4 regions of the Rhizobium sp. 01N48 genome follow, and region 3 is predicted to be linked to each of the others. Evidence: predicted binding sites of a transcription regulator. Region 3 holds the regulator's gene; each other region holds the start of a gene.
The links. Region 3 encodes PhoB, which activates phosphate uptake and scavenging genes when phosphate is short. Its sites were predicted from a motif close to TGTCATNNANCTGTCAT; they were not measured.
Positions count from the first base shown of each region.

Region 1: the regulator PhoB is predicted to act here: its motif matches at 2,418-2,434, upstream of olsB (l-ornithine N(alpha)-acyltransferase).
Region 2: the regulator PhoB is predicted to act here: its motif matches at 4,463-4,479, upstream of AC1DOG_RS11905 (DUF2794 domain-containing protein).
Region 4: the regulator PhoB is predicted to act here: its motif matches at 5,149-5,165, upstream of pstS (phosphate ABC transporter substrate-binding protein PstS).

Region 1 covers NZ_JBFTQT010000003.1:501,000-508,982, forward strand. The annotation lists gene lspA (signal peptidase II) at 1-49, shown strand, start outside; gene AC1DOG_RS08885 (hybrid sensor histidine kinase/response regulator) at 105-2,372, shown strand; gene olsB (l-ornithine N(alpha)-acyltransferase) at 2,482-3,357, shown strand; gene AC1DOG_RS08895 (NADP-dependent malic enzyme) at 3,591-5,873, opposite strand; gene mutS (DNA mismatch repair protein MutS) at 5,998-7,983, shown strand, end outside.
Region 2 covers NZ_JBFTQT010000005.1:23,484-30,078, reverse strand. The annotation lists gene ccmA (heme ABC exporter ATP-binding protein CcmA) at 1-71, opposite strand, end outside; gene acnA (aconitate hydratase AcnA) at 328-3,018, shown strand; gene AC1DOG_RS11910 (DUF1223 domain-containing protein) at 3,292-4,029, shown strand; gene AC1DOG_RS11905 (DUF2794 domain-containing protein) at 4,501-4,902, shown strand; gene AC1DOG_RS11900 (N-acetyltransferase family protein) at 4,909-5,466, opposite strand; gene AC1DOG_RS11895 (argininosuccinate synthase) at 5,699-6,595, opposite strand, start outside.
Region 3 covers NZ_JBFTQT010000003.1:399,129-407,111, reverse strand. The annotation lists gene pstC (phosphate ABC transporter permease subunit PstC) at 1-620, shown strand, start outside; gene pstA (phosphate ABC transporter permease PstA) at 617-1,939, shown strand; gene pstB (phosphate ABC transporter ATP-binding protein PstB) at 1,954-2,769, shown strand; gene phoU (phosphate signaling complex protein PhoU) at 2,813-3,526, shown strand; gene phoB (phosphate regulon transcriptional regulator PhoB) at 3,563-4,246, shown strand; gene AC1DOG_RS08385 (GcrA family cell cycle regulator) at 4,329-4,874, opposite strand; gene AC1DOG_RS08380 (aspartate aminotransferase family protein) at 5,302-6,498, shown strand; gene argF (ornithine carbamoyltransferase) at 6,546-7,463, shown strand; gene AC1DOG_RS08370 (Hsp33 family molecular chaperone) at 7,556-7,983, shown strand, end outside.
Region 4 covers NZ_JBFTQT010000004.1:173,235-181,217, reverse strand. The annotation lists gene AC1DOG_RS10100 (LPS-assembly protein LptD) at 1-1,981, shown strand, start outside; gene AC1DOG_RS10095 (SurA N-terminal domain-containing protein) at 2,165-3,115, shown strand; gene pdxA (4-hydroxythreonine-4-phosphate dehydrogenase PdxA) at 3,121-4,146, shown strand; gene rsmA (16S rRNA (adenine(1518)-N(6)/adenine(1519)-N(6))-dimethyltransferase RsmA) at 4,146-4,973, shown strand; gene pstS (phosphate ABC transporter substrate-binding protein PstS) at 5,272-6,294, shown strand; gene pstC (phosphate ABC transporter permease subunit PstC) at 6,379-7,356, shown strand; gene pstA (phosphate ABC transporter permease PstA) at 7,359-7,983, shown strand, end outside.

The DNA.
Region 1 (7,983 bases), 100 kb from region 3:
ATGCGTGATTTTGGACGAGCTATTGCAACCCAAGACCGCCGATAAGTAAAATCTTAGCGGTTTACTGAAGGCATTTGGAACAGCCGGCGTGCTAATTTGAACCTATGGTCGGACTGGGTCAGTTACACGAGAAGCTTGCCGCCGCCTTCGGCGCGCCTGCCGCTCATCCTCAAGATGAGCAGGCCGCGATCCCGGCTGACATGTCGCCTGCTACCCCTGAACACGGCCCTATCGTCGCCCCCTCCGCGCGCAAGCTGATCTCCTATTGGCTCGGCGGCGCCGGTATTCTCTCCGCTATCCTCTTGCTCGCGCTCGGCTATATGGGCGGCCTGCTCTGGGTGGCGATCGGCATCGGCGCGCTGGTGCTTGCCGCGATCGTCTGCTTCGCCGTTCTCTCGACCCGCCGACATCACATCAAGGCCCGCGCCGGGGACGACACCGCGCGCGGCGGAACCGATGCCGCGCTCTTCGCCAGCATTCACGATGCGCTCGGCGACATCACCGTGACCCGGACGATGGATCGCCGGATCGTTGCCGCAAACGACATGTTCCGCCGGCTGACAGGGCGGCTAAACCCGATCGGGCAGACCTGCGAGGAGATCGGCATCGCCTTTCGCCCCGGCACCGAGCCGCATCGCTACGATGTCGAGATGTCGACGCCCGAGGGTCAACGCATCTTCTTCTGGCGCGATGTGGTGACCCGCAACCCCTCGGACGGAAAGCTTTTGCTGCACAGTATCGCCCGCGACGTGACCGCCGATCGCATCGCGGCGCAGGAGCGTGAAGAGGCGCGGCAGAAGGCGGAGTTCAACAGCGCCTCGAAATCGCGGCTGCTCGCGACCGTCAGCCACGAGCTGCGCACGCCGCTCTCGGGCATTCTCGGCATGACGCATCTTTTGACCGAGACGCGGATGACGCAGGAGCAAGACAATTACCTCACCGGCATCCGCCAGTCCGGCCATGCGCTGACCCAGCTGGTCGAGGATCTGCTCGACTTCTCCACCATCGAGGTCGGGCGCTTCCAGCTGCGCCCGCGCTCGGAATCGGTGCGCAAGCTTCTTGAAAGCGTGGTCGAGATGCTCGCCCACCGCGCCCACGAAAAGGGCATCGAGATCGGCTCGACCGTGTCGTCGGATGTTCCCGAGCTCATGAATTTCGATGCGGCGCGCCTGCGCCAGGTCTTGTTCAACGTCATCGGCAATGCGGTGAAATTCACCCAGGTCGGCGGCGTGTTCATTCGCGTGTCGCTGCAGGATGGCGAGCTTGCGATCACCGTCACCGATACCGGGCCGGGCATGACCGAGGAAGAGCAGGCGCGTGTCTTCGGTGAATACGAACAGGCGGGCACCATGGTGGAGAAGAGCAACGGCACGGGCCTTGGCCTTGCCATCTCGGCGCGCATCATGCGCGAGTTCGGCGGCGCGCTGACCGTCGCCAGCGAAAAGGGCACCGGCACGGAGTTCTGCATCCGCTTCCGCACCGAAGGAGACGAAGAGCCCGTGGCCCGCCGCGACACGCTGCTTTCCGGCAATCTCGTCGTGCTCTTGGCGCCCGCCGGTGCCGCGCGCATGGCGATTTCCGAGACCATCCGCACGCTCGGCGGCCAGTGCCACTTCGTTGAAGATGGCGAGACGGCGCGCTGGATCTTGCTCGACATGGCGGCCAATGGAAGGCGCCCCACCGATATCATCGTCGACCACCGCATGTCGGCCGAATTCGCGGCACACCTCGCCGACCGGACGGATATCGCCGCCCTTGGCCTGCGCAAGATCTTCCTGGTCAACCCCGAAGAGCGTAATGCCCATTCGCTCGACCTCTTCGATGCCTGGCTGATCCGGCCGCTGCGCGAACAGTCGCTGATCGACGTCTTGCGCGGACGCATGCGCGGCATGGAAAAGCGCGATGCGCTCAACGACAACCAGCCCGGCTTCAGCCCCGGCATTCCGGAGACGGGCATTCAGGGCGGGCTGAAGATCGTGCTTGCGGAAGACGATCCGATCAACGCCATGCTGATCCGCGCCATGCTGGAAAAGGCCGGCCACAGCGTCCAGCATGTCGAGCATTTCGAGGCGCTGCTCGATGCGGCGCTGGCGGAAGGAAGCGTGCGGCCGGATATCGTCATCAGCGATCTTTCCATGCCCGGTGGCGATGGGATCGAAATGATTGGCCGGCTACGTGGCCATGAGCGCCGGCTTGAGGTTCCCTCGGTGCCGATCATCGTTTTGACTGCAGACAAACGCGATGAATCGCGTCGTCAAGTCTTGCTGAACGGGGCAAACCGCGTCATGCTGAAACCCATAGACCCGATACGGCTGCTGACGGAAGTTCAGGCTGTCGCCGCGCTTTCGGCACGTCGCGCAGAAGCACTGTAGCTCCACCGCCACCCATGTGTTTCTTGCGTATCTGGGGGTTTAAAATGTCACTTTGCTGTCGCATATAAGTGTTTTATGGCGTCCTAAAGCCGGCAATGAAAGATTCGTCATGTCCGTAGATATCTGCAACCGTGACACCCTCGTCGAGGCTCTCCCCCCTGCGCGGAAAGCCGAACAGATCGAGAGCGACGTGTTCGGCCGGATCGGCAATCTCGAGACACGCCTTGCCCGTACGCCTGGCGAAATCGATGCCGCGCAGTCCGTGCGCTACCGTGTTTTCGTGGACGAGATGAAGGCGGAACTGCCTGCGGAAGCGATGCGCCGCAAGCGGGATTTCGACGCCTACGACGACTTTTGCGACCACCTTCTGGTGCTCGACCGCTCGATCGAGGGCGACAGCGAGGATCAGATCGTCGGCACCTACCGCCTGCTGCGACAGGATGTGGCGATGGCCAATGGCGGCTTTTACTCGGCTTCCGAATTCGACATCGACACGCTGATCGCGCGCCATCCGGATAAGCGTTTCATGGAACTCGGCCGCTCCTGCGTGCTGCCGGACTACCGTACCAAGCGCATCGTCGAGCTTCTCTGGCAGGGCAACTGGGCCTATGCGCTGAAGCACGGCATGAGCGCGATGTTCGGCTGCGCCTCCTTCCCCGGCATTCACCCGGAACAGCATGCGCTGGCTCTCTCCTTCCTGCGCCACAACGTCGCGGCCAAGGACGAGTGGGCCGTCGACGCGCTGCCGCATCTCGCCCGCGACATGGACCTGATGCCGGTCGAAGCCGTCAATCCGAAGCGCGCGCTGATGGCCCTGCCGCCGCTGATCAAGGGCTACCTGCGCCTCGGCGCCATGGTCGGCTCCACCGCCGTGGTCGACAAGGCGTTCAACACGACGGATGTGCTGATCGTTCTGCCGATCGCGAGCATTTCGGATCGGTATGTGAATTATTACGGTGCCGATGCCGGGCGGTTTGCCAGCTGATTGCTGATGTAATCCGCCGTCTTAGGCGTTTTGCAGTGTAGCCCCCTCATCCCCGGTGCAGCAAGCTGCACCTGACCCTTCGGGCCACCTTCTCCCCGCTGGGGAGAAGGGAGAGATTGGGGCGAGCGGCCTGCCACACATCCCTTCTCCCCAGCGGGGAGAAGATGGCGGCAGCCAGATGAGGGGGCCACGCGGCACATCCTCACCCATAACCACTTCACCCTACAATCACCTCACGACCCCGTATAAGCCGCAATCGCGGCCATGTTGACGATGTCGCTGTCCTTCGCCCCCATCGAGGTGATCTGCACCGCCTTGTCGACGCCGACGAGGATGGGGCCGATGACGGTGGAGCCGCCGAGTTCCTGCAGCATCTTGGTGGAGATCGAGGCCGAGTGGAAGGCCGGCATGACCAGCACGTTGGCGGGGCCCGACAGGCGGCAGAAGGGGTATTGCTCCATCGCCTTGCGGTTCAGCGCCACATCCGCCGCCATCTCGCCGTCATACTCGAAGTCCACATGGCGGCGGTCGAGGATGGCGACGGCTTCGCGGACGCGCTCGGAGCGTTCGCCGGAGGGATGGCCGAAGGTCGAGTAGGCGAGCATGGCGACGCGGGGATTATAGCCCATGCGGCGCGCGAACCCGGCGGCCTCCACCGCGATATCGGCAAGCTCCTCGGCGGATGGCATGTCGTGGACCGCAGTGTCCGCCACGAAGACCGTGCGCCCGCGGCAGAGCGCGATCGACACGCCGATCACCCGGTGGCCGGGCTTCTCGTCGATGCAGCGGCGAACATCCTCGAGCGCGGTCGAATAGTTGCGGGTGATGCCCGTCACCATGCCATCGGCATCTCCCAACGCCACCATGCAGGCCGCGAAGTGGTTGCGGTCGTTGTGGATCAGGCGCTGGGCATCGCGGTGGAGATAGCCTTTGCGCTGCAGGCGGGCGTAGAGATAGTCGATATAGGCTTCCACCCTGGTGGAGATGCGAGCGTTGACGATCTCGAGGCCGGGGCGGTTGAGATCGATGCCGGCACGCTCGGCGGTCGCCTTGATCAGATCCTCGCGGCCGAGCAGGATGGCGGTGCCGAGCTCCTGGTTGGCGTAGGACATGGCGGCGCGCATGACCTGCTCTTCCTCCGCTTCCGCGAACACCACCCGCTTCGGGCGGCGGTGGACGCGTTCGTAGAGGCTCGCCAGCGTGGAGGCGATCGGATCGCGGCGTGCCGAGAGTTCGCGGGCATAGCCCGCCATATCGGTGATCACCCGGCGGGCAACGCCGCTGTCGATCGCGGCCTGGGCGACGGCCACGGGAATGGCGGAGATGAGGCGCGGATCGAAGGGGACCGGGATGATGTATTGCGGCCCGAAGCGCGGACGATTGCCCTGATAGGCGGCGGCGACATCGTCGGGAACATCCTCGCGGGCAAGGCTCGCCAGCGCTCTCACGGCCGCGATCTTCATCTCATCGTTGATCGTCGTGGCACGGACATCCAGCGCGCCGCGGAAGATATAGGGAAAGCCCAGGACGTTGTTGACCTGATTGGGATAATCGGAGCGCCCGGTCGCCATGATCGCGTCATCGCGGATGCCGGCCACTTCCTCGGGCGTAATTTCGGGATCGGGATTGGCCATGGCGAAGATGATCGGGCGATCGGCCATGGAGAGGATCATATCCTTCGAGAAAGCGCCCTTCTGCGACAGGCCGAAGACGACGTCGGCGCCCTTCATCGCTTCTTCCAGCGTGCGCGCCTTGGTCTTGACCGCATGCGCCGACTTCCACTGGTTCATGCCCTCGGTGCGGCCCTGATAGATGACGCCCTTGGTGTCGCAGAGAACGATATTCTCAGGCGCGAAGCCCATCGCCTTGATGAGCTCGACGCAGGCGATCGCGGCCGCACCGGCGCCGTTGCAGACCAGCTTGGTGGTCTTCAGATCGCGGCCGGTCAGCTCCAGCGCGTTGATGAGGCCGGCCGCGGCGATGATCGCGGTGCCGTGCTGGTCGTCGTGAAAGACGGGAATGTCCATCAGCTCGCGCAGGCGCTGCTCGATGATGAAACAGTCGGGCGCCTTTATGTCTTCGAGATTGATGCCCCCGAATGACGGGCCGAGGAAACGGACGCAGTTGATGAACTCGTCGACGTTTTCGGTATCGACCTCGAGATCGATGCTGTCGACATCGGCAAAGCGCTTGAAGAGGACGGACTTGCCCTCCATGACCGGCTTCGACGCCAGTGCGCCGAGATTGCCGAGGCCGAGAATGGCCGTGCCGTTGGAGATGACGGCGACCATGTTGCCGCGCGTCGTGTAGTCGTAGGCACTTTCCGGGTTGGCGGCGATCGCCTTGACCGGCACTGCGACACCCGGCGAATAGGCAAGCGACAGATCGCGCTGCGTCGCCATCGGCTTGGTCGGTGTGATCTCCAGCTTTCCAGGACGGCCCATGGCATGAAACTCAAGGGCTTCGTTGTCGGTGACTGATGTGACCGGCCGCGGCTTCTTCTCGGTATCGGGCATTTTTCCTCCAACGTCTTGTGGGTGACGCCTTGCTCTTCCTCAATGGCGGTTGTCATGTATAGCGGCGGGCGGATAGGGTTGGCACCTCTTTTTTGGGATGAACCGAACCTCCGTGAACGATCGAATGACCTTGAGACACGAAGCCTTTTCGGCTGCCGAGCTTGCAACGGAAGAGAGCCGCGCCTCGGCCACGCCGATGATGGAGCAGTTCATCGAGATCAAGGCGAACAATCCGGATTCGCTCTTGTTCTACCGCATGGGCGATTTCTACGAGCTGTTCTTCGAAGACGCGCTCGATGCATCGCGCGCGCTCGGGATCACGCTGACGAAGCGCGGCCAGCACATGGGCCAGGATATCCCGATGTGCGGCGTGCCGGTTCATGCCGCCGACGACTATCTGCAGAAGCTGATCGGGCTCGGCTTCCGCGTGGCGGTCTGCGAGCAGGTCGAGGACCCGGCTGAGGCCAAGAAGCGCGGCAGCAAGTCGGTCGTCAAACGCGACGTCGTGCGCCTGGTGACGCCGGGAACGATCACCGAGGAAAAGCTGCTTTCGCCTTCGGAATCGAACTATCTCATGGCGCTGACCCGTATTCGCGGCGCCTCCGAGCCGTTGATGGCGCTTGCCTGGATCGACATTTCCACCGGCGTTTTCCGTCTGGCCGAGACCGAGGCATCGCGGCTGCTTGCCGATATCCTGAGGATCGATCCGCGCGAGCTGATCGTGCCGGATACGATGTTCCATGATCCGGAGCTGAAGCCGGTGTTCGACGTGCTGGGGCGCACCGCCGTGCCGCAGCCATCCGTGCTGTTCGACAGCGCTACGGCCGAGGGCCGGATCGCGCGCTATTTCGGCGTCTCGACGCTCGATGGCTTCGGCACCTTCTCGCGCTCGGAACTCGCGGCGGCGGCAGCGGCCGTTGCCTATGTCGAGAAGACGCAGATCGCCGAACGGCCGCCGCTCGGCAAGCCGGAGCGCGAAAGTGCCGCCTCGACACTCTTCATCGACCCGGCGACGCGCGCCAATCTCGAGCTTGCACGCACGCTTTCCGGCGACCGCAACGGATCGCTCTTGAAAGCCATCGACCGCACCGTGACCGGCGGCGGCGCGCGGTTGCTCGCCGAGCGGCTGATGTCGCCTTTGACCGATCCCGCGCGCATCAATGAGCGGCTGGATTCGATCGGCTTCCTGATCGAGGAGCCGTCGCTTTCCGGCGACCTGCGTGATCTCCTGAAGCACGTGCCCGACATGCCGCGCGCGCTTTCGCGCCTGGCGCTTGAGCGCGGCGGCCCGCGCGATCTCGCGGCGATCCGGCAGGGGCTGAACGCGGCCACCGACGTGGCGCGGCTCTTGGAAACCGCGATGCTGCCCGAGGAACTGGCGGATGCGCTGGCGGGTCTCATCGCCCTGCCGCAACAGGTGGCGGCACTTCTCAGCGAAACGCTCGGCGACGAGCTGCCGCTTCTCAAGCGTGATGGCGGCTTCCTGCGCGACGGCGCCAATTCGGAGCTGGACGAAGTGCGCGCGCTGCGTGACCAGTCGCGCCGGGTGATCGCCGGGCTGCAGCTGCAATATGCCGACGAGACCGGCATCAAGTCGCTGAAGATCAAGCACAACAACGTGCTTGGCTATTTCATCGAGGTGACGGCGGGCAATGCCGGGCCGATGACCGACACGCCCGAGGCCAAGGCACGGTTCATCCATCGCCAGACGATGGCGAACGCCATGCGCTTCACCACGACCGAGCTTGCCGATCTCGAAAGCCGCATCGCCAACGCCGCCGACCAGGCGCTGTCGATCGAGCTTGCCGCCTTCGACCGCATGAGCGCGGCTGTCGTGGCCGAGGCAGAAACCATCAAGGCCGGCGCGCGGGCGCTTGCCATCATCGACGTCGCCGCGGGCCTCGCGCTGCTTGCCGATGAGCAGGCCTATTGCCGGCCGCTGGTCGATGGCTCGACCATGTTCGCCATCGAGGGTGGGCGGCATCCCGTCGTCGAGCAGGCGCTGCGCCGCCAATCCACCGGCCCCTTCGTTGCCAATAATTGCGACCTCTCGCCCGAGGGAGACGGCAAGGATGGCGCGATCTGGCTTTTGACCGGCCCAAACATGGGC
Region 2 (6,595 bases), on a different contig from region 3:
CTAAAGGACACACCTTCGAAAATCAGCTCTTCGCCCCTGAAGGCGGCGAGATCGGAGGCTTGGAGATGCATGGGGGTTCCGGGGTTCAGGTTTTCAGTCATGCGATGCAAAAAAATCAAAAATGGTGGGCGCCTCTCTGGCAGCTTTCGCCGAAACTATCTATATGTTGATCACCACGCCAGCGGTCGGCGTGAATTTCATCCTAGCGCCGAACATGAGGTCTGACTTCATGTGCGGACCGCGGAAATGGCCGTACCCGCATCCTGATGTGCCTTTAGTGCATAGGCGTCCGCACAATTGTGTTCGCGATCAGAAACGGGGTCTCTCGTGTCTAAATCACTTGATAGCTTTAACTGTCGTTCCGTCCTTACCGTCGATGGTAAGGACTATGTCTATTTCAGCCTGCCGAAGGCCGAAGCAAACGGCCTGCCCGGCGTTTCCAAGCTTCCCTATTCGATGAAGGTTCTGCTTGAGAACCTGCTGCGCTTCGAGGACGGCCAGTCGGTCACCAAGGAGCATATCCTTGGTGTCGCGGAATGGTTGAACAACAAGGGCACGGTCGAAAACGAAATCGCCTATCGCCCGGCGCGCGTTCTGATGCAGGACTTCACCGGCGTTCCCGCCGTGGTCGACCTTGCGGCGATGCGCGACGCGATGGTGTCGCTCGGTGGCGATCCGGAAAAGATCAACCCGCTGGTGCCCGTCGATCTCGTCATCGACCACTCCGTCATCGTCGACGAATTCGGCACACCGCAGGCGTTTTCCAGGAACGTCGAGCTTGAATATCAGCGCAATGGCGAGCGTTATCGTTTCCTGAAATGGGGCCAGCAGGCCTTCCAGAATTTCCGCGTCGTGCCTCCGGGCACCGGCATCTGTCACCAGGTCAATCTCGAATATCTCGGCCAGACCGTCTGGACCAAGGAAGAGGACGGCGAGACGATCGCCTATCCGGACACCTGCGTCGGCACGGACAGCCACACGACGATGATCAACGGTCTCGGCGTTCTCGGCTGGGGTGTGGGTGGTATCGAGGCGGAAGCGGCCATGCTCGGCCAGCCGGTGTCGATGCTGCTTCCCGAAGTCATCGGCTTCAAGCTGACGGGCAAGCTCAAGGAAGGCGTGACCGCGACCGACCTCGTGCTGATGGTCGTGCAGATGCTGCGCAAGAAGGGCGTTGTCTCGAAGTTCGTCGAATTCTTCGGCCCGGGCATGGACAACATGCCGCTCGCCGACCGCGCGACGATCGGCAATATGGGCCCGGAATACGGCGCCACCTGCGGCTTCTTCCCGGTCGATGGCGAAACCATCAACTACCTCACCATGTCCGGTCGCTCGCATGACCGCATCGCGCTGGTCGAAGCCTATTCGAAGGCGCAGGGCATGTGGCGCGAAGGCGATGGCTCCGATCTCGTCTTCACCGATACGCTGGAGCTCGATCTCGGCGACGTCGTGCCCGCCATGGCCGGCCCGAAGCGTCCCGAAGGCCGTATCCCGCTTGAGAACATCGCATCCGGTTTCGCCGGCTCGATGGATGCGGATTACAAGAAGCCCGGCCAGCTCTCCAATCGCTATGCGGTGGAAGGCACGGATTTCGATCTCGGCCATGGCGACGTGGCGATCGCCGCGATCACGTCGTGCACCAACACGTCCAACCCATCGGTCCTGATCGCCGCCGGCCTTCTCGCCCGCAACGCCGTTGCCAAGGGCCTGAAGACCAAGCCGTGGGTTAAGACCTCGCTGGCGCCGGGATCGCAGGTGGTCGGCGAGTATCTGGCGAAATCCGGCCTGCAGGCCGATCTCGACAAGCTCGGCTTTAACCTCGTCGGCTTCGGCTGCACGACCTGCATCGGCAATTCCGGTCCGCTGCCGGCGCCGATCTCGAAGACGATCAACGACAAGGGCCTGATCGTTTCGGGCGTTCTCTCCGGCAACCGCAACTTCGAAGGCCGTATCTCGCCCGACGTGCAGGCGAACTATCTCGCCTCGCCGCCGCTCGTGGTCGCCTATGCGCTCGCCGGCACGGTGCAGAAGGACCTGACCAAGGAGCCGATCGGCGAGGACCAGAGCGGCAACCCCGTCTATCTGAAGGATATCTGGCCGACCTCGCACGAAGTGCAGGCCTTCATCCAGAAATACGTCACGCGCGAACTCTACGAGACGAAATATGCCGACGTCTTCAAGGGTGATGCCAATTGGCAGGCCGTGCAGGTTCCCCCGGGCCAGACCTATGCATGGGACGACAACTCGACCTATGTGCAGAACCCGCCCTACTTCGTCGGCATGGGCAAGACCGGCTCCGGCGTTTCCGACATCAAGGGTGCGCGCGTCCTTGGTCTCTTTGGCGACAAGATCACCACCGACCACATTTCTCCGGCCGGTTCGATCAAGGCGGCCTCGCCCGCCGGCGCCTATCTGCTGGAGCACAATGTCGGCGTTGCCGATTTCAACCAGTACGGCACGCGCCGCGGCAATCACGAGGTGATGATGCGCGGCACCTTCGCCAACATCCGCATCCGCAACCACATGCTCGGCCCGAACGGCAAGGAAGGTGGCTACACCATCCACTACCCGTCGAAGGAAGAGGAATCGATCTACGACGCGGCCATGCAGTACAAGGCCGAGGGCGTTCCGCTCGTCATCTTCGCCGGTGTCGAATACGGCAACGGCTCGTCGCGCGACTGGGCGGCGAAGGGCACCAACCTGCTCGGCGTCAAGGCCGTGATCGCGCAAAGCTTCGAGCGCATCCACCGCTCGAACCTCGTCGGCATGGGCGTCATCCCCTTCGTCTTCGAGGAGGGCACGACCTGGGCGACGCTGGGGCTGAAGGGCGACGAGATCGTCACCATCGAGGGGCTTGAGAACATCAAGCCGCGCGAGAGGAAGATCGCGAAAATCACCTATGGCGACGGCACCGTGAAGGACGTTCCGCTGCTCTCGCGCGTCGATACGCTCGACGAGGTCATCTACCTCAACAATGGCGGCATCCTGCAGACGGTGTTGCGAGATCTCGCAGCCTGATCGGCGCTGATTTTTAAGACCTGCCTGATAATGGCCGCCGGAAAGCGATTTCCGGCGGTTTTTTCGCGTTCGGGAGGGCTGCAAGCGGCCTGGCTCACGGCGAAGTGTTGCGGAGTTGTCCCACGCGGGCTCCGTCTCACCCGTTCGTGATTTTTCGTTTGGATCGGGAGCGATTATCTCTAGGTTGAAGAGACGGAGCCCTTGCGTGCGTGTCTGGCCAGCGATTTAGGCCGGCGTTTCGGCAAGGTGGAGAGGAAAAGAGGTAGAGGTGCAATGTCGCCGCGGTTTTTGATTTCGCTGATTGCAGGTGTGGCTCTGGCGGGCCCTTTGCTCGCCGAGGAGGCGCCCAAAGGCGTTGTCGAACTGTTCACCTCTCAGGGTTGCGCCTCGTGCCCTCCCGCAGATGCGGCCTTTCGCAAGCTCGTTGAGCGCGGCGATATCATCGCTCTCGCCTATCACGTCGATTACTGGAACTACATGGGCTGGGCGGATACGCTGAGCTCGAAGGAAAACACCGAACGCCAGTATGGCTATGCGAAGACCATGGGCCGCGCCAATGTCTACACGCCGCAGGTGGTGGTGAACGGCCGCGATCATGTCATGGGCTCGGATATCGGCGGCATCGAGAAGAAGGTCGACGGCTTTCTGACCGGTGGCGAAGGGCTGACGGTTCCGATCAAGGCCGAGGTCAAGGGCGATCAGCTCGAAATCAACGTCGCGCCCGGTCAGGGCAAGGCCAGTGTCGTCATGGTCTATTTCGATCGCGAAAAGACGATCGAAGTGCAGAAGGGCGAAAACAGCGGCCAGAAGATCGCCTATACGCACAGCGTTTCGGATGTCGAGACGGTTGGCATGTGGGACGGCAAGGAAACAAAGCTGACGCTGCCAGCTACCGTGCTGCAGAAGCCCGATCTCGAGGGCTGCGCGGTGCTGCTTCAGTCGTCCACGGCCGACGGAACGCCATCGGCGATCCTTGGCGCCACCGTGGTCATGGCCGGCAAGAACATCTGAGCCGTTAGGCATAAGCATGTCGCGCAAAAGTGTGCAGCGGTTTTGCGGCGACGACATGCGACAAAACAAAGACTTGAAGCGTGACCAGCGAATCCGAAGGATTGCGACACGCTTCCAAGAATTTCATCTGTCTTTTCAGGTGGAAGCGGGGCGGCCCGACTGATCGTATTCGGGGCTGGGGTTAAGGTCGATACGATCAGCCGGGCCCTTTGGCGCGCTGGCGCCAAACAGTCACATCTCCTCCAAAGTGCCGAAAGACGATGCGCAGAATTCAGTGTCGGCGAACCCGCTGAGGATGCGCCGGTCAAGTGCGAGCGAATTTCACTTTTAATTGAGGCGCTGTTTTGACTGAAATGGGGCACGCGGCAGATTGCACAGACTATGCTTAATGCGCGCAAGGTCGCGCTTGCAATTTGTAAACGCTAAGGCAAACTGTCACCCGCGTGTCACGAACGGAGGCATTCGAGCCTGATGACAGATCAGCCGGATTTGCGGCGTGGGAATAATCGGGCCACCGACAGCGATTCCCCCGTCGTCGTGGATATCAGGGACTACAAGCAGAGCAAGGACCCGTTGCCGGTGACGTTTCACCGGCGAGAGCTGGATGCGATCCTGTGGATCTACGGGCGCATGGTCGGCGAAGGGGAGTGGCGGGATTACGCGATCGACCACCTGAAGGACCTTGCCGTCTTCTCCGTCTTCAAGCGCTCCGGCGAAATGCCGCTCTTCCGTATCGAGAAAAACCCCAAGCTCGCCGCCAAGCAGGGCGCCTATTCCGTCGTCAATACCCACGGCCAGATCCTGAAGCGCGGCCACGACCTGCAGCAGGTGCTGAAGGTGTTCAACAAGTCGCTGAAGCTCGTCGAGAAATAGGCGCTATCACCCCAAGAACAGCGTCGCCGGATAGGTGTGTGGATCGGGATCGGTCGAGGTACCGTCGCCAAGCGCCCGCTGCATCAACATCGTGTCCAGCCAGCGCCCTTGCTTGAAGCCGGAGCCCTTGATGCGGCCGATTTCCTCGAATCCGTGGCTTGCATGCAGCGCGATCGAGGCCGGGTGCGCACCGCCGATAACGGCTATCATCTGGCGGAAACCAAGCGCCGTCGAGCGCGCTATCAGCTCCTCCAGCAAACGCTTGCCGACACCCCTGCCCCGCGCTTCCGGCGCCAGATAGATCGAATCCTCGACCATGAACCGATAGGCCGGACGCGTGCGGAAGGCCGATGCGTAGGCATAGCCGATGAGCGTGCCATGCTCGTCCTCGGCGGCGATATAGGGATAGCCCTTGTCGACTATGGCCTGGTATCGCGCCGCCATCTCGTCGCGGTCGGGCGGGGCGATCTCGTAACTCGCAACGCCGTTCAGGACGGAGTCGCGGTAGATGGTGGTGATCGCGTCGATGTCGGAGAGAGTGGCGTCGCGGATGAGAATGGGCATGGGGCGGGCCGGTGTCTGGAGGGGTGGTGTTGTTGCTTGAAGAGCATCCCGGGAGGCGGTTGGCAAGGGGAAAGCGGACGGGCGGTGATGGTTGAGAGGAGCGCGTGTTCCGTTGGCGTCGCATATGTGGAGGCGTGTGTGGACAGCTGGCACCTCCGCGCAAAACAAGCCCCCAAGACGCAAAAAGGCCCGCACGAGGCGGGCCTTTCGAAACCAAATCGGCAGATGCCGCTTACCTGCCCAGATTACGCTTGCCGAGCGTGCGCAGGCGCAGCGCGTTGAGCTTGATGAAGCCGGCGGCGTCCTTCTGGTCGTAGGCACCCTGGTCGTCCTCGAAGGTGACGAGCGTGTCGGAGTAGAGCGACTTGTCGCTCTCGCGGCCGATGACCATGACGTTGCCCTTGTAGAGCTTCAGCGTCACTTCGCCCTCGACATGCTCCTGGCTCTTGTCGATCAGCGCCTGCAGCATTTCGCGCTCCGGCGAGAACCAGAAGCCGTAATAGATCAGCTCGGCGTAGCGCGGCATGATCTCGTCCTTGAGGTGCGCCGCGCCGCGGTCGAGCGTGATGCTCTCGATCGCGCGGTGGGCCGAAAGGAGGATCGTGCCGCCGGGGGTCTCGTAGACGCCGCGCGACTTCATGCCGACATAGCGGTTCTCGACGAGGTCGAGACGGCCGATGCCGTTGTCGCGGCCGTAGGTGTTGAGTGCTGCGAGCAGCGTCGCCGGGCTCATGCGCACGCCGTTGATCGAGACGGCATCACCCTTCTCGAAGCCGACCTTGATTGTTGTGGCCTTGTCGGGTGCGGCTTCCGGCGAGATCGTGCGCATGTGCACGTATTCGGGCGCCTCGACAGCAGGATCTTCCAGAACCTTGCCCTCGGAAGAGGAGTGCAGCAGGTTGGCGTCGACGGAGAACGGCGCTTCGCCCTTCTTGTCCTTGGCAACCGGGATCTGGTGGGCTTCGGCGAAGGCGAGCAGGTCGGTACGCGACTTGAACGACCAGTCGCGCCAGGGAGCGATGATCTTGATGTCGGGGTTCAGCGCATAGGCCGAAAGCTCGAAACGAACCTGGTCGTTACCCTTGCCGGTCGCACCGTGAGCAATGGCGTCGGCGCCGGTCTTCTTGGC
Region 3 (7,983 bases):
CCAAGGTTCGCGGTATCGCCAAGCCGCTGCTCGAAGTGCTGGCCGGTATCCCGACCATCGTCTACGGCTTCTTCGCCCTCATCACCGTCGGCCCCTTCCTGCGCGACCTCTCGTCCCAGGTGAACGGCCTTCTGACCGGCGACTACAGCAACTTCATCCAGGCACAGAGCGTTCTGACCGCCGGTATCGTCATGGGCATCATGCTGATCCCATACGTCTCCTCGCTGTCTGACGACATCATCACCGCCGTGCCGCGCGCCCTGCGTGACGGTTCCCTCGGCCTCGGCGCCACGCGTTCGGAAACGATCAAGAAGGTCGTTCTCCCCGCCGCCCTGCCAGGTATCGTCGGCGCTCTCCTGATGACCGCCTCGCGCGCCATCGGCGAGACCATGATCGTCGTGCTTGCGGCCGGTGTTGCAGCCCGCATTCAGATCAACCCATTCGAGCCGATGACGACGGTGACGGTCAAGATCGTCAACCAGCTGACGGGTGACCTTGAGTTCACCTCGCCGCAGACGCTGGTTGCCTTCGCGCTTGGCATCACGCTGTTCTTCATCACGCTTTGCCTTAACATCTACGCGCTCTTCATTGTGCGCAAATACCGGGAGCAGTACGAATGACGGACGTTGTTTCCTCCGGACAGGGCGTCGTCGTCTCCAAGGCGCCGGCCCGCCGCGACATCGGCATCAAGCGTCGCTACGCCGCCGAACGCCGCTTCCAGGCCTATGGCATCGCTGCCATCTCCTTCGGTCTGATCTTCCTGGCCATCCTGCTCACGACGGTTATCCGTCAGGGCTACACGGCCTTCGCGCAGACCTCGATCACCCTGCCGATCGAGTTCTCCGAAAAGGTGCTCGACCCCAACAACAAGCGCGCCACCGACCCGTCGGTGCTGATCGCCGCCAACTATCCGGTGCTCATCCGCGACGCCATGGTCAAGACGCTCGGCATCAATGCTGAGAGCCGTCCGGAAACGCGTGATGCCACCGCGATGATCTCCAAGGGTGCACCGATCGTGCTTCGCGACATGGTCGTCGCCGACCCGTCGCTCATCGGCAAGACGGTCAACGTCACGCTTCTCGCCGACGCCAACGTCGACTCGGCCAACAAGGGCCAGATCGACCTGACGGTTGACGAGAAGAACCGCAAGGTCAACGACCGCCAGGTCGGCTGGATGCAGCAGATGGCCGCCAGCGGCACGCTCCACAAGGAGTTCAACACCGGCCTCTTCGTCAACGGCAACTCCAGCCGTCCGGAAGCCGCAGGTCTCGGCGTCGCCCTCATCGGCTCGCTTTACCTGATGCTGATCGTTCTTGCCCTGTCGCTGCCGATCGGTGTCGCCGCTTCGATCTATCTCGAAGAGTTCGCGCCGAAGAACAAGCTGACCGACCTGATCGAGGTCAACATCAACAACCTCGCGGCCGTTCCCTCGATCGTCTACGGTCTGCTCGGTCTCGCCGTCTTCATCAACTTCGCAGGCCTGCCGCGCTCCGCGTCGCTGGTCGGCGGTCTGGTGCTGACGCTGATGACGCTGCCGACCATCATCATCGCCACCCGCGCAGCCCTGCGCGCCGTGCCCCCTTCGATCCGCGCAGCCGCTCTCGGCCTCGGCGCTTCGAAGATGCAGATGGTGTTCCACCACGTCCTGCCGCTGGCAATGCCTGGCATCCTGACCGGCACCATCATCGGTCTGGCGCACGCGCTCGGTGAAACCGCGCCGTTGCTCCTGATCGGCATGGTCGCCTTCGTTGCCAATGCGCCTGCCACCCCGATGGATCCCTCCACGGCTCTGCCGGTGCAGGTTTACATGTGGGCAAACGAAGCCGAACGCGCCTTTGTCGAGCGCACGTCCGGCGCCATCATCGTCCTGCTCCTGTTCCTGATCGTCATGAACCTCGGAGCCATTCTCTTGCGTCGTCGCTTTGAGCGCCGCTGGTAAACGGAGTAAACATCATGAACATGTTGACGGAAGCAGCAGTTGAGAAGGCGCTAGACCAGAAGATGAATACCATTCCGTATAAAATGATCGGCCAGGACGTCTCGGTTTACTACGGCGAGAAGCGTGCGCTTTTCGACGTGAAGCTGAACATCCGCGAAAACACCGTGACGGCTCTCATCGGTCCATCGGGCTGCGGCAAGTCCACCTTCCTGCGCAGCCTGAACCGCATGAACGACACGATCGACAACTGCCGCGTTACCGGCAAGATCACGCTTGATGGCGATGATATCTACGATCCGGATATCGACGTCGTCGAACTGCGCGCCCGCGTCGGCATGGTGTTCCAGAAGCCGAACCCGTTCCCGAAGTCGATCTACGAAAACGTCGCCTACGGCCCGCGCATCCACGGTCTCGCCAAGGCGAAGGCCGACATGGACGTCATCGTCGAGCAGAGCCTGCAGCGCGCCGGCCTGTGGAACGAGGTCAAGGACCGCGTGCATGAAGGCGGCACCGGCCTCTCGGGTGGTCAGCAGCAGCGTCTGTGCATCGCCCGCGCGATTGCCGTCAGCCCCGAAGTCATCCTGATGGACGAGCCCTGCTCGGCGCTTGACCCGATCGCGACCGCCAAGGTCGAGGAGCTCATCCACGAGCTGCGCGAAGCCTACACGATCGTCATCGTCACGCACTCGATGCAGCAGGCAGCCCGCGTTTCGCAGCGCACCGCCATGTTCCACCTCGGCAACCTCGTCGAGGAGAACGATACCGACAAGATGTTCACCAACCCGGATGATCCGCGCACCCAGGATTACATCATGGGCCGCTTCGGTTGATCTCCGAAACCGGTAAACCTCAGGACATTCAAGGATAAGCCCCATGGCATCGACACATATCTATTCCGCCTATGACGATGATCTCAAGTTCCTGACGCGCCGCATCTCCGAAATGGGCGGCCTCGCGGAACAGATGGTCGGCGACGCCGTTCGCGCGCTCGTCAACGGCGACACTTCGCTCGCCCAGAAGGTCATCTCCGACGACGTGATCCTCGATCACGCCGAGCGCGAGATTGGCGAAAAGGCGATCATCACCATCGCCCGCCGCCAGCCGATGGCCGCCGACCTTCGCGAAATCATGGGCTCGATCCGCATCGCGGCCGATCTCGAGCGCGTCGGCGATCTTGGCAAGAACACCGCCAAGCGCGTCATCGCGGTTCAGAGCACGGGCGTTCCGCGCAAGCTCGCCCGCGGTCTCGAGCATCTCTCCGAACTGGCGCTCGTCCAGCTCAAGGAAGTTCTCGACGTCTACACCAGCCGCGTTGCCGATCGTGCCAAGTCGATCCGCGAACGCGACGAGGAAATCGACGCGATGTACACCTCGCTGTTCCGCGAGATGCTGACCTACATGATGGAAGATCCGCGCAACATCACCAGCTGCACGCACCTTCTCTTCTGCGCCAAGAACATCGAGCGCATCGGCGACCACGCCACCAACATCGCAGAGACCATCTACTACATGGCTACCGGCGCCCAGCCGGAAGGCGAGCGTCCGAAGGACGACACCGCCAACACCGTCGGCGCGGTCACGGAATAAGCGTTCCGGACCCACGCCCCCAGGAGACCGAGACGAATGATCCCAAGAGTAGCAGTCGTTGAAGACGAAGAAGCACTGAGCGTGCTTCTTCGCTATAACCTTGAGGCCGAAGGCTTCGAAGTCGATACCATCCTTCGCGGTGACGAGGCCGAGATCCGGCTGCAGGAACGCACGCCTGATCTTTTGATCCTCGATTGGATGCTGCCCGGCGTATCCGGCATCGAGCTCTGCCGTCGCCTGCGCATGCGCCCCGAGACGGAGCGCCTGCCGATCATCATGCTGACCGCCCGTGGCGAGGAAAGCGAACGCGTTCGCGGCCTGTCGACCGGCGCCGACGATTATGTCGTCAAGCCGTTTTCGACGCCTGAGCTCGTTGCCCGCGTCAAGGCGATGCTGCGCCGCGCCAAGCCCGAAGTGCTCTCCTCGCTGCTGAAGTGCGGCGATATCGAGCTCGATCGCGAAACCCACCGCGTTCACCGCAAGAGCCGCGAAGTCCGCCTCGGACCGACCGAATTCCGCCTGCTGGAATTCCTGATGTCGTCGCCGGGCCGCGTCTTCTCCCGCTCGCAGCTGCTCGATGGCGTCTGGGGCCATGACATCTATGTCGACGAACGCACCGTCGATGTGCACGTCGGCCGCCTGCGCAAGGCGCTCAACTTCTCCAACATGCAGGATGTCATCCGCACGGTTCGCGGCGCCGGCTATTCCATGGAAGCGTAAGGCGCTTCCATTCCATCCGATCCAACGAAAAACGGGCCCCGCGAGGGCCCGTTTTCTTGTGTTCCTTATCCGGCTTTCCGGGTCATGCGACCCGGTTGGCTGCCTTGCGGCGCTCGTTGACCGGCTGGTAGGCCATGCGCTGGTGGTAGGTGCAGTATGGCGAGTTGTCAGGGGACTCGCAGCCGCAGAAGTGGAAATCGTCAGTCAGCGGATCGCCGACCGGCCACTTGCACGTACGCTCGGTCAGTTCCGTAAGGCCGAGGCGGCGCGAGATCGGAACGACAACGTTGGAAGCCGGACGGTAGCGGACTTCCTCGATCGCATCGATGTCCATCTCTTCCTTGAGAGCCACTGCGCCCTGCGGGCGGGCAACGGCGCGGCTTGGCGAGATGCGTGCGGAATTGAAGTTGCTGGCAGCGCGCGGGGTCGAAACCGCCGGGCGCTTCGGCGCTCTGGTCGCGGTCGTCGTGCCGCCGGCCTTGGCGCGGCCAGGCAGGTTCAGGCGGTGGACCTTGCCGATGACGGCGTTGCGGCTTACACCGCCAAGTTGTGCCGCAATCTGGCTGGCGCTCAAGCCTTCGGCCCAAAGCTTCTTCAGTCTTTCAACGCGCTCGTCTGTCCAGTTCATGCCCTGTCTCCGCCTTATTGCGTTGGTGTAGGCAGAATCCTTCACCCATGGCACGGACGTGTCCGGACCAAGAAACGCTTGCTCGATTTTGGTGACTAGTTCCGCCGCATGCAGTCTAGTAATTGAGTTTTAACCTAGAGTGAGGGCGACTCCGTGACAAGAGTCGGTTGAATCGCGGCGAATCGATTTCTCGGTTTTCCCCAACTTGCTGGGTGGTAGAGTCATTTCTGCAACATTAGCTGTTGATAGCTCGCCGGCGCCCCGATGCTTGCTTGACGCATGCGGCAAAAGCTCAGTTTTGTTGACATCGCACTGCGAAAAGACAATAGTGCCCCTCGCCGCCGAAAGGCGGCATTTTTCATTTCCGGGCACCCGCTTTTTAGCCGGAGTCCGGGCCTTTGTTGAGCGAATGACAGGAGATCGCGCCATGGCTGAAGCCGCGCCGCTTTATGATACCTACTCTCGTGCCCCGCTGCGGTTCGAGCGAGGAGAGGGCGTGTGGCTGATCACCGAAACTGGCGAGCGATATCTCGATTTCGGCGCGGGCGTTGCCGTGACCTCCGTCGGCCATAGCCATCCGCACGTCGTCGGCGCGCTGAAGGATCAGGCCGAGAAGGTTTGGCACCTCTCCAACATTTACGAAATCCCCGGCCAGGAGCGCTTTGCCAAGCGGCTGACCGATGCAACCTTCGCGGATAAGGTGTTCTTCACCAATTCCGGCGCCGAAGCGCTGGAATGCGCGATCAAGACCGCGCGCCGCTACCAGTATTCGAAGGGCCATCCCGAGCGCTTCCACATCATCACCTTCGAAGGCGCCTTCCACGGCCGCACGCTGGCAACGATTGCCGCCGGTGGCCAGGAAAAGTATCTCGAAGGCTTCGGCCCCAAGACGCCCGGTTTCGACCAGGTTCCCTTCGGCGATATCGAAGCCGTCCGTGCCGCGATCACCGATGCCACGGCCGGTATCCTGATCGAGCCGGTACAGGGTGAGGGTGGTATCCGCCCGGCGACCACGGAATTCATGAAGGCGCTGCGCCAGCTCTGCGACGAAAACGGCCTGCTTCTGATCCTCGATGAGGTTCAGTCCGGCGTCGGCCGCACCGGCAAGCTCTTCGCGCATGAATGGTCCGGCGTGACGCCCGATATCATGGCGGTCGCCAAGGGCATCGGCGGTGGTTTCCCGCTCGGCGCATGCCTGGCAACGGCCGAAGCGGCCTCCGGCATGAAGGCCGGCACCCATGGCTCGACCTACGGCGGCAACCCGCTCGCCATGGCCGTCGGCAATGCCGTGCTCGATGTCATCCTCGAGGAAGGCTTCCTGCGCCACGTCAACGACGTCGCGCTAGTCTTCCGTCAGGGCCTTGCATCGCTGAAGGATCGTTTCCCTGATGTGATCGAGGATATCCGCGGCGAAGGCCTGATGCTCGGCGTCAAGGCGGCTGTTCCGTCAACTGAGCTGTTGCAGGCCATCCGCGCTGCCAACCTGCTGGCCATTCCGGCCGGCGACAATGTCATCCGTTTGTTGCCCCCGCTCGTCGTCACCGCTGACGAAGCCCGCGAAGGCCTCGCGCGCCTGGAGCGCGCCGCCGAGAGCGTGCGCGCCAAGGCAAAGAAGACGGCTTGAATGGATGGATGCCCGGCCGGATGGCGGGCGCAACAGGTTAAAGACAGATGGCTTCCCCAAAACACTTTCTCGATCTCTCCGCGGTAACCTCTTCCGACCTCAGGGTCATCATGGACGACGCCAAGACCCGCAAGCAGGCCTTCAAGGCTGGCCAGGGCGACAAGCCGCTGGCAGGCAAGATGCTGGCGATGATCTTCGAAAAGCCCTCGACGCGTACCCGCGTCTCCTTCGACGTCGGCATGCGCCAGCTCGGCGGCGAAACGCTGTTCCTCTCCGGCACCGAAATGCAGCTCGGCCGCGCCGAAACGATTGGCGACACCGCGAAGGTCCTGTCGCGCTATGTCGACGCTATCATGATCCGCACCACCGATCACGCCCGCATGCTGGAGCTCGCCGAACATGCGACCGTTCCCGTCATCAACGCGCTGACGGATGATACCCATCCCTGCCAGATCATGGCCGATATCATGACCTTCGAAGAGCATCGCGGCCCGATCAAGGGCAAGACGATCGCCTGGATGGGCGATGGCAACAACGTGCTGCATTCGCTGGTCGAAGGGGCTGCCCGTTTCGGCTATCGCATGAACATGGCGGTACCTCTTGGTTCCGAGCCGAAGGATCACTATCTGAACTGGGCCCGCAATGAGGGCGCCGAGATCATGCTGAGCCATGATGCAGACCGTGCGGTCGCCGGCGCCGATTGCGTGGTGACCGATACCTGGGTCTCCATGAATCAGGAACATCGGGCCCGGGGTCACAACGTCTTCCAGCCTTATCAGGTCAATTCGGCTTTGATGGCACAGGCCGACAAGGATGCATTGTTCATGCATTGCCTGCCGGCCCATCGTGGTGAGGAAGTTACCGACGAAGTGATCGACGGCCCGCAATCCGTGGTCTTCGATGAAGCGGAAAACCGTCTTCATGCGCAGAAGTCGATTCTTGCTTGGTGCCTGGGCGCGATCTGAACCATACTGGAGGCCACATCGGGCCGGACAGGCCCGTGGCCGCGCTGGCGGATGGACGGGCTCGTCCACTGCCCTCAGACTAGGAGAAGACCATGGCAGAAGCTGCAGCCACCCTTGGCGAATTCGATTTCGCCGGTGATGATCATGTCGTTCCGTTTCAGGTGGAAGGCCTGGATGTGCGCGGTCGCGCCGTCCAGCTCGGCCCGATGCTGGATGCGATCCTCGATCGCCACAACTATCCCGCACCCGTCGCCCGTCTGCTGGCCGAAGTCATCGCGCTGACGGTGCTGCTTGGCACGTCGCTGAAGTTCGAAGGCAAGTTCACCGTGCAGACCAAGAGCGACGGCCCGGTCGATCTGCTTGTGGCCGATTTCTCGACGCCCGAGAACGTGCGTGCCTATGCCCGCTTCGACCAGACGCTTCTGGACGAGGCGGTCGCCGCCGGCCGCGCAGAGCCAGAGCAGCTGCTCGGCAAGGGCATGCTGGCGTTTACCATCGACCAGGGCAAGTTCAGCCAGCC
Region 4 (7,983 bases), on a different contig from region 3:
CTTCGCGAACGGTTTCATCAATTCGCTCCGAATCGAGACACCCGACAACACGCGCATCGTCGCCGAAACCGGCGAGCGGGTCGGTGGGACGGAGATGATTCTCAACAAGGGCGTCTACACCGCCTGTCTGCCCTGCGCGGAAAAGCCCGAGAAGCCGCCTTTCTGGCAGGTTAAGGCTGAACGCGTCATCCAGAACGGCGAGAAGCACACTATCCGCCTTGAGCACGCCCGCATGGAGCTGCTCGGCCATCCCATCGCCTATGTGCCGTGGCTCGTCGTTCCCGACAATACCGTCAAGCGCAAATCGGGCTTCCTGTTCCCGAGCTTCGTGAGCGCGCAGAATCTCGGCTTCGGCCTGTCTGTTCCCTACTACTACGTGATCTCGCCCAGCATGGACGCGACGGTGACGGGTACGGGCTACACGACGCAGGGCTTCCTGGCGGACGCCGAATTCCGCCAGCGCTTCGAAAACGGCTCGCACATCCTGCGCATGGCTGGCATCAGCCAGATGAGTTCCAGCACGTTCACTGAAGGAACCAGCGACGCGCAGAACGATGCTCGTGGCATGGTCGCATCGACCGGCGCCTTCAAAATCAATCCTCGCTGGTCTTTCGGCTGGGATGTGATGGTGCAGAGCGACAACAACTTTGCGCGTACCTACAAACTCAAGGGCTACGATGATTCGACGCGCGCCAACCAGATCTATTTGACCGGCCTGGGGAAGCGAAACTACTTCGACCTGCGTTCCTTCTATTTCGATGTGCAGGACGCCGATCCTTCGAACACCGCCGAGAAGAAACAGGCCATCGTCTACCCGGTGATGGACTATCACTACGTGGCGCCGCAGCCGCTTGCTGGCGGCGAAGTCTCGGCTGACGTAAACTTGACCAACCTCTCGCGCGGCCATGAAGACTTCTACGACGTCGCCGGCTTTGATCGCTATCGTGGCCTTAGCGGCCAGACGTCGCGCCTGACGGGTGAACTGACGTGGAAGCGTACGTTCGTGACGCCTGCCGGCGTTCTGATCACGCCGCTGCTTTCGGCCCGCGGCGACGCGCTGTCGCTCAACATGGACGACCCGGCCGGCTACGGCGGCAACTACGACACGAGCGACGCTGCAACACGCGGCATGGTGACGGCTGGCCTCGAAATGCGCTATCCGATCCTGGCAACGACCGACAACAGCACGCACGTGTTCGAGCCGATCATGCAGATCTACGCCCGTCCGAATGAATCGCTGGCCGGCAGACTGCCGAACGAAGACGCGCAGAGCATGGTCTTCGACGCGACCAATCTGTTCGAACGCGACAAGTTCTCCGGTTACGACCGTATCGAAGGCGGCACGCGCGCCAATATCGGCTTCCAGTACACCGGCACGTTCGACAACGGCTACAAGCTGCATGGCATCTTCGGACAGTCCTTCCAGCTGGCCGGCCAGAATTCGTTCGACACGGCCGATCTCGTGAACGTCGGCGCCGATTCCGGCCTTGAAAACACGCGGTCCGACTATGTCGGTCTCGGTGGCATCGAAACGCCGCAGGGCTTTTCCTTTGCCGCTTCGTACCGTCTCGACGAGAAAAGCCTCGAGCTTCGCCGCGGCGACCTGACGGCCGGCTTCCAGACCGACACGTTCCAGAGCCAGCTTCTCTACACACATCTCTCCGCGCAGCCGGAATATGGCTACGACACGGATAATGACGAACTCCAGACGCGCGCTCAGATCAAGTTCAAGGACTACTGGTCGATCTTCGGCGGTATCGCATACGATCTGAACAACAACACGTTCACGCGTCAGACCATCGGCCTGACTTACGAAGACGAGTGCACGATCTTCACGATCGCCTACTCCGACAAGCGCGACACCAGCGACCAGTCGGCAAGCGATTGGACGATCGGCGCGAGGCTGACATTCCGTACGCTTGGCGACATCAATCTCGGTGATGCCAGCGATCTCGGATACGGTAACATCTACAACAACTGATCGATTTTGTAGCACGGCGAAAGAAAGGGGCCTTTCTTTCGCCGTAACGCTATGCAGGACATTGTGGCCATTGGATATATGCGGCATATGCTGCTGCGTCTCGAAGGCAGCAACGCTGACGTTATCTCGGTAAGATAGGCGCGCCGCGACGCGAAGCGCGGCGTTAATGGGAAGGGTCGACAGATGATTGGCGCGAAGAACACCGTAAGAACGATGATCGCAGGCTTGGCGTTCGCCACTGTCGCTGGCTTGGCACTGCCGAAGGCCAACACGGCCTATGCCGCGAGCGAAGTCCGAGTGGTCGTCAACGGTACGGCTCTGACCAGCGGTGACGTGGCCAAGCGCCAGGCCTTCCTGCGCCTGCAGCACCAAAAGGCGGATGCCAAGGCTGCTGAAGACCAGCTTATCGAGCAGACGTTGAAGGAACAGGAAATCTCGCGCGTTCGCATGTCGGTGTCCAAGGACGACGTCGACGCTTCCTTCGCGCGCTTCGCCACCGGCAACAAGCTGACGCCTGCGCAGATGACGCAGATCCTCAATCAGGCCGGCGTCGGCGTCGATCACTTCAAGGCATTCATTGCCGTGCAGATGAGCTGGCCGCGCCTCGTGAACGCCCGTTATGGCAACAGCAACAAGATGTCGAACGCCGACCTCGTTGCGCGCATGATGGAAAACAACAAGCAGAAGCCGGAGACCACGGAGTATATTCTGCAGCAGATGATCTTCGTCGTGCCCGCCAGCAAGAAGGGTATCGTCGGCAAGCGCAAGAGCGAAGCGGAAGCCTCGCGCTCGAAGTATCCGGGCTGCGAGCAGGCCAAGGTTTTCGCCGCCACGATGCGTGACGTTTCCGTTCGCGACCTCGGCCGCATGCTGGCGCCGGAACTGCCGCCTGAGTGGAAGCCGCTTGTCGAACAGGCCAAGGGCAACACGACCGCGACGCGCGTCACCGAAAAGGGCGTCGAGTATCTGGCGATCTGCAGCCAGCGTCAGGTTTCCGATGACCAGGCCGCCGAAATGGTCTTCCGCGAAGAAGACCTGAACAAGGCCAAGGACAAGAACGCTCCGCCGGAAAACGCCAACGCTACCAAGTATCTCGACGAACTGCGCAAGAAAGCGCAGATCGTTCGCCGCTGATGTCGATGACGCTCGCATTCTCCCGCCCGCTTGCACTGAGCCAGGGCGATCCTGCAGGGATCGGCCCTGACGTCACATTGATGGCCTGGCTGCGCCGTCGCGAACTTGGCCTCCCGCCGTTTATTTTCGTCGGTGATCCTGATGTCCTTGCTACCCGCGCACGGATGCTGGATCTGATCGTTGCCATCCGCGAGACGGATTGCGCCGGCGCAATCGACGTCTTCGCCGATGCCCTTCCCGTTCTGCCGATCCCCGCAGGCGTCGAGGTCACCGCCGGCGAAGCCCATGTCGCGACTGCCCGAGGGACGATTGCAGCGATCGAGCAGGCGGTGTCGCTGACGATCAGCGGCGAAGCGCTCGGCGTCGTCACCAACCCGATCGCCAAGTCCGTTCTCTACGAAAGCGGTTTCCGTTTTCCTGGCCATACCGAGTTTCTGGCCGAGCTTGCGAAACGTGCAACTGGCACGCCTGTGACGCCAGTAATGATGCTCGCGGGACCGAAGCTTCGGGCGATCCCCGTTACAATCCACATTCCGATCAAGGATGTGCCGCAGGCGCTGACGGCGGAGCTCATCGTTGAGACCTGCCGGATCGCGCATGCCGATCTCGTAGAGCGTTTTGGCATCGCCAACCCGCGCCTTGCCGTTGCGGGGCTCAATCCGCACGCCGGCGAAGATGGCGCCATCGGCAAGGAAGACGCCAGCGTCATCCACCCCGCGATCCAGTTCCTTCGCGCCGAAGGCATCGATGCGATCGGCCCCCTGCCCGCAGACACCATGTTCCATGACGAAGCGCGTGCGCGTTACGACGTGGCGATCTGCATGTATCATGACCAGGCTTTGATCCCGGCCAAGGCGCTAGGCTTCGACGATGCCGTCAACGTGACGCTCGGCCTGCCCTTCATCCGCACATCGCCCGACCATGGCACCGCCTTCGGCATCGCCGGCAAGGGGCTGGCGCGCGAGAGTAGCCTGGTTGCCGCCTTGAAGCTCGCCGGGCATCTCGGTCGCGTCTCCAAGAGCAATTCCTGATGGCCGCACTCGACGGATTGCCGCCGCTGAGCGACGTGATCAGGCGGTATGGTCTCGATGCGCGCAAGGCGCTCGGGCAGAACTTCATTCTCGACCTCAACCTCACGCAGAAGGTGGCACGCAACGCAGGCCCTCTCGAAGACGCGACGGTGTTCGAGGTTGGCCCTGGTCCCGGCGGCCTGACGCGGGCGATCCTGGCGCTCGGGGCCAAGAAGGTCATCGCCGTCGAGCGCGATCCGCGTTGTCTACCGGCGCTTGCCGAAGTGGCCGCGCACTATCCCGGCAGGCTCGAGGTGATCGAAGGCGACGCCTTGACCACTGACTTCGAGGCGCTGGCGCCTGAGGGGCCGGTGAAGATCATCGCCAACCTTCCCTATAATGTCGGAACCCAGCTTCTGGTGAACTGGTTGCTGCCGAAGCAGTGGCCGCCGTTCTGGCAATCGCTGACGCTGATGTTCCAGAAGGAAGTGGGCTTGCGTATCGTCGCCGATCAGGAAGACGATCACTATGGGCGCCTCGGTGTGCTCTGCGGTTGGCGTACGAACGCGCACATGGCGTTCGACATCCCGCCGCAGGCCTTCACGCCTCCGCCGAAGGTCACCTCGACGGTGGTGCATCTGACGCCGAACGAGAACCCGATCCCCTGCTCCGTCGCCAATCTCGAAAAAGTGACCCAGGCGGCATTCGGACAGCGCCGCAAGATGCTGCGCCAGAGCCTGAAGCCGATCGGCGGCGAGAAGCTGCTCGAAAAGGCCGGCATCGATCCGCAGAGACGCGCCGAGACGCTTTCCGTCGAAGAGTTCTGCCGTCTGGCAAACAGCCTCTGACGCCCTGCTTTCGGGCAAACAACGCGCTTTTCTCAAACGACTACCGTGTTGCTTATCGCGCCGCGCGTGGAGACATCCGCCTGCGCGAAAATCTTCGTTCTTTCTCGCGCTCCTCCGACATGAAGTCCGACACCTTTGTGGCTCGGAGCCGCTCGGCGGCGATTCGGCTGGCAACTGTCATGAAACTGTTATCCAGGGGGAATAGCCCGTTCCGCGACGAGGTTTCTTTGCACCTGCAAAACCGTATCCCCCATACGGCTCGTCGTCATCTTTTCAGCTTTCAGGAAAGCGAACCCTTATGCGTACCAACAGATTTTTGACGACCTGTTTCGGCATCGGCCTTGCTGCCGTCATGGCCACCTCCGCTTCCGCCGCCGATATCACCGGCGCCGGCTCCACCTTCGTTTACCCGGTTCTCTCCAAGTGGTCGGCTGACTACAACAAGAAGACCGGCGACAAGCTGAACTATCAGTCGATCGGCTCCGGCGGCGGTATCGCCCAGATCAAGGCCGCAACGGTCGATTTCGGCGCATCCGACAAGCCGCTCGAATCCAAGGAATTGACGGATGCAGGCTTCGGCCAGTTTCCGCTGGTTGTCGGCGGCATCGTTCCGGTTATCAACGTCAAGGGCATCAAGTCGGGTGAACTGAAGCTGACCGGCAAGGTTCTGGCCGACATCTACCTCGGCAACGTCACCAAGTGGAACGACAAGGCCATCGCTGACCTGAACCCGGGCGTAAAACTGCCGGATTCGCAGATCGCCGTCGTTCACCGCTCGGACGGTTCGGGCACCAGCTTCAACTGGACCAACTACTTCTCGAAGGTCAATCCTGATTGGAAGTCCAAGGTTGGTGAAGGCACCGCCGTCAACTGGCCTGTCGGCATCGGTGGCAAGGGCAACGAAGGCGTCGCCGCCTACGTAACGCGCGTGAAGGACTCGATCGGTTACGTCGAATACGCCTACGCGCTTCAGAACAAGCTGCCCTACGTGCTCATGGAGAACGCCGCCGGCAAGTATCCGAAGCCGAATGCGGAAAGCTTCGCAGCTGCCGCAGCAAGCGCCGAGTGGGACAAGGCCCAGGACTTCAACCTGATCCTGACGAACGCACCTGGTGAGAAGGCCTGGCCGGTCACGGCTACGACCTGGGCGATTATGTACAAGCAGGCCAAGGACGAGGCTCGCTCCAAGGCTGCCTTCGAGTTCTTCAAGTGGGCGCTCGAGAACGGTCAGAAGCAGGCTTCCTCGCTCGACTACGTTCCGCTTCCTGATAGCCTCGTGAAGCAGATCGAAGCCTACTGGACCGCCCAGTTCAAGGGTTGATCCCCACACTGTCGAAACGGCCGGAGAGCTCTGCTTTCCGGCCGGCTTAACTTTGATTGCCCCTCAAAGATTAGAGAACAGACAATGAGCCAAGTTTTGGCATCGCAGCGCGCCGATAGTGTCGGCGTGAAGCGTCGCCATGGCGCGACCGGCGACATGGTATTTTCCGCGATCGTGCTGTGCTGCGGCATGTTCGTACTGATTGCACTTCTGGCCGCGACTTTCTCCATGGGTTGGGGCGGCTTGCTGGCTTTCCGCACCTTCGGCCTGGAGTTCATCTACGGCACCGAATGGGACCCCGTCGCCCAGAAATTCGCCGGCCTCGTGCCGATCTACGGAACGCTGGTCACCTCAGCGCTCGCGATGATCATCGGCGTTCCAGTCAGCCTCGGTATCGCGGTGTTCGTCACCGAGGTGGCGCCACGCTGGGCGCGCGGACCGATCGGCGGCGCCATCGAGCTGCTCGCCGGCATTCCAAGCATCATCTACGGCATGTGGGGTCTCTTCACCTTCGCGCCGTTCATGTCCGATTATGTCCAGCCCGTCCTGATCGACTGGCTCGGTCCGCTGCCTGTTATCGGCGCGCTGTTTTCTGGCGCCCCCATGGGGATCGGCATGCTGACGTCGGGCATCGTGCTCGCCATCATGATCATTCCCTATATCGCTTCGGTCATGCGCGACGTCTTCCTCGTCGTCCCGGCACAGTTGAAGGAATCTGCCTACGCGCTCGGCTCGACCAAATGGGAGGTCGTGCGCGATATCGTCATTCCCCACACACGCACGGCCGTCGTCGGCGGCATCTTCCTCGGCCTTGGCCGCGCGCTCGGCGAGACCATGGCCGTCACCTTCGTGCTCGGGAATACGCACAATATCGCGATCTCGCTGATGGAGCCCGGCAACTCAATCGCCGCGGCCATCGCCAACGAGTTCACCGAGGCCGACACGGATCTCTATCTGTCGTCGCTGATCGGTCTCGGCTTCATCCTCTTCGTGGTCACCTTCATCGTTCTGGCCGCCGCCAAGCTGATGCTGCTCCGGATCGCCAGACAGAAGGGAGAATAATCATGACGACATCCAACTCCCTTTACCGCTATCGGCAGATCAAGAGCGCCATCGCCTTGTCCCTCGCGACCGTCGCCACGGTCATCGGCCTCATCTTCCTCGTCTGGATCCTGTGGACGACGTTGATCAACGGTATCGAGGCACTAAGCCCTCGCCTGCTCACTGAAATGACCCCGCCACCCGGCGAAGACGGCGGTCTGGCGAATGCCTTCATGGGCAGCCTTCTGATCGTCCTGATGGCTGTCGTTCTCGGCACGCCGATCGGAATCCTCGCCGGCACATATCTTTCGGAATACAGCCGCGGCAAGAAGATCGGCGATCTCGTTCGTTTTGTGAACGACATCCTGCTCAGCGCGCCGTCGATCATCATCGGCCTGTTCATCTACGAACTGGTGGTGCGCCAGACCGGGCGCTTCTCCGGCTATGCCGGCGGTATTGCGCTTGGCTTCATCTTCCTTCCAGTCGTGGTGCGCACCACGGACGAGATGCTGCGGCTGGTGCCCGACGTCATGCGCGAGGCCGCACTGTCGCTCGGCATTCCGCGGTGGAAAGTGACGGTGCATGTGCTTTATCGCGCAGCGTCGGCGGGTATCCTGACCGGTGTGCTGCTTGCTGTCGCCCGTATCT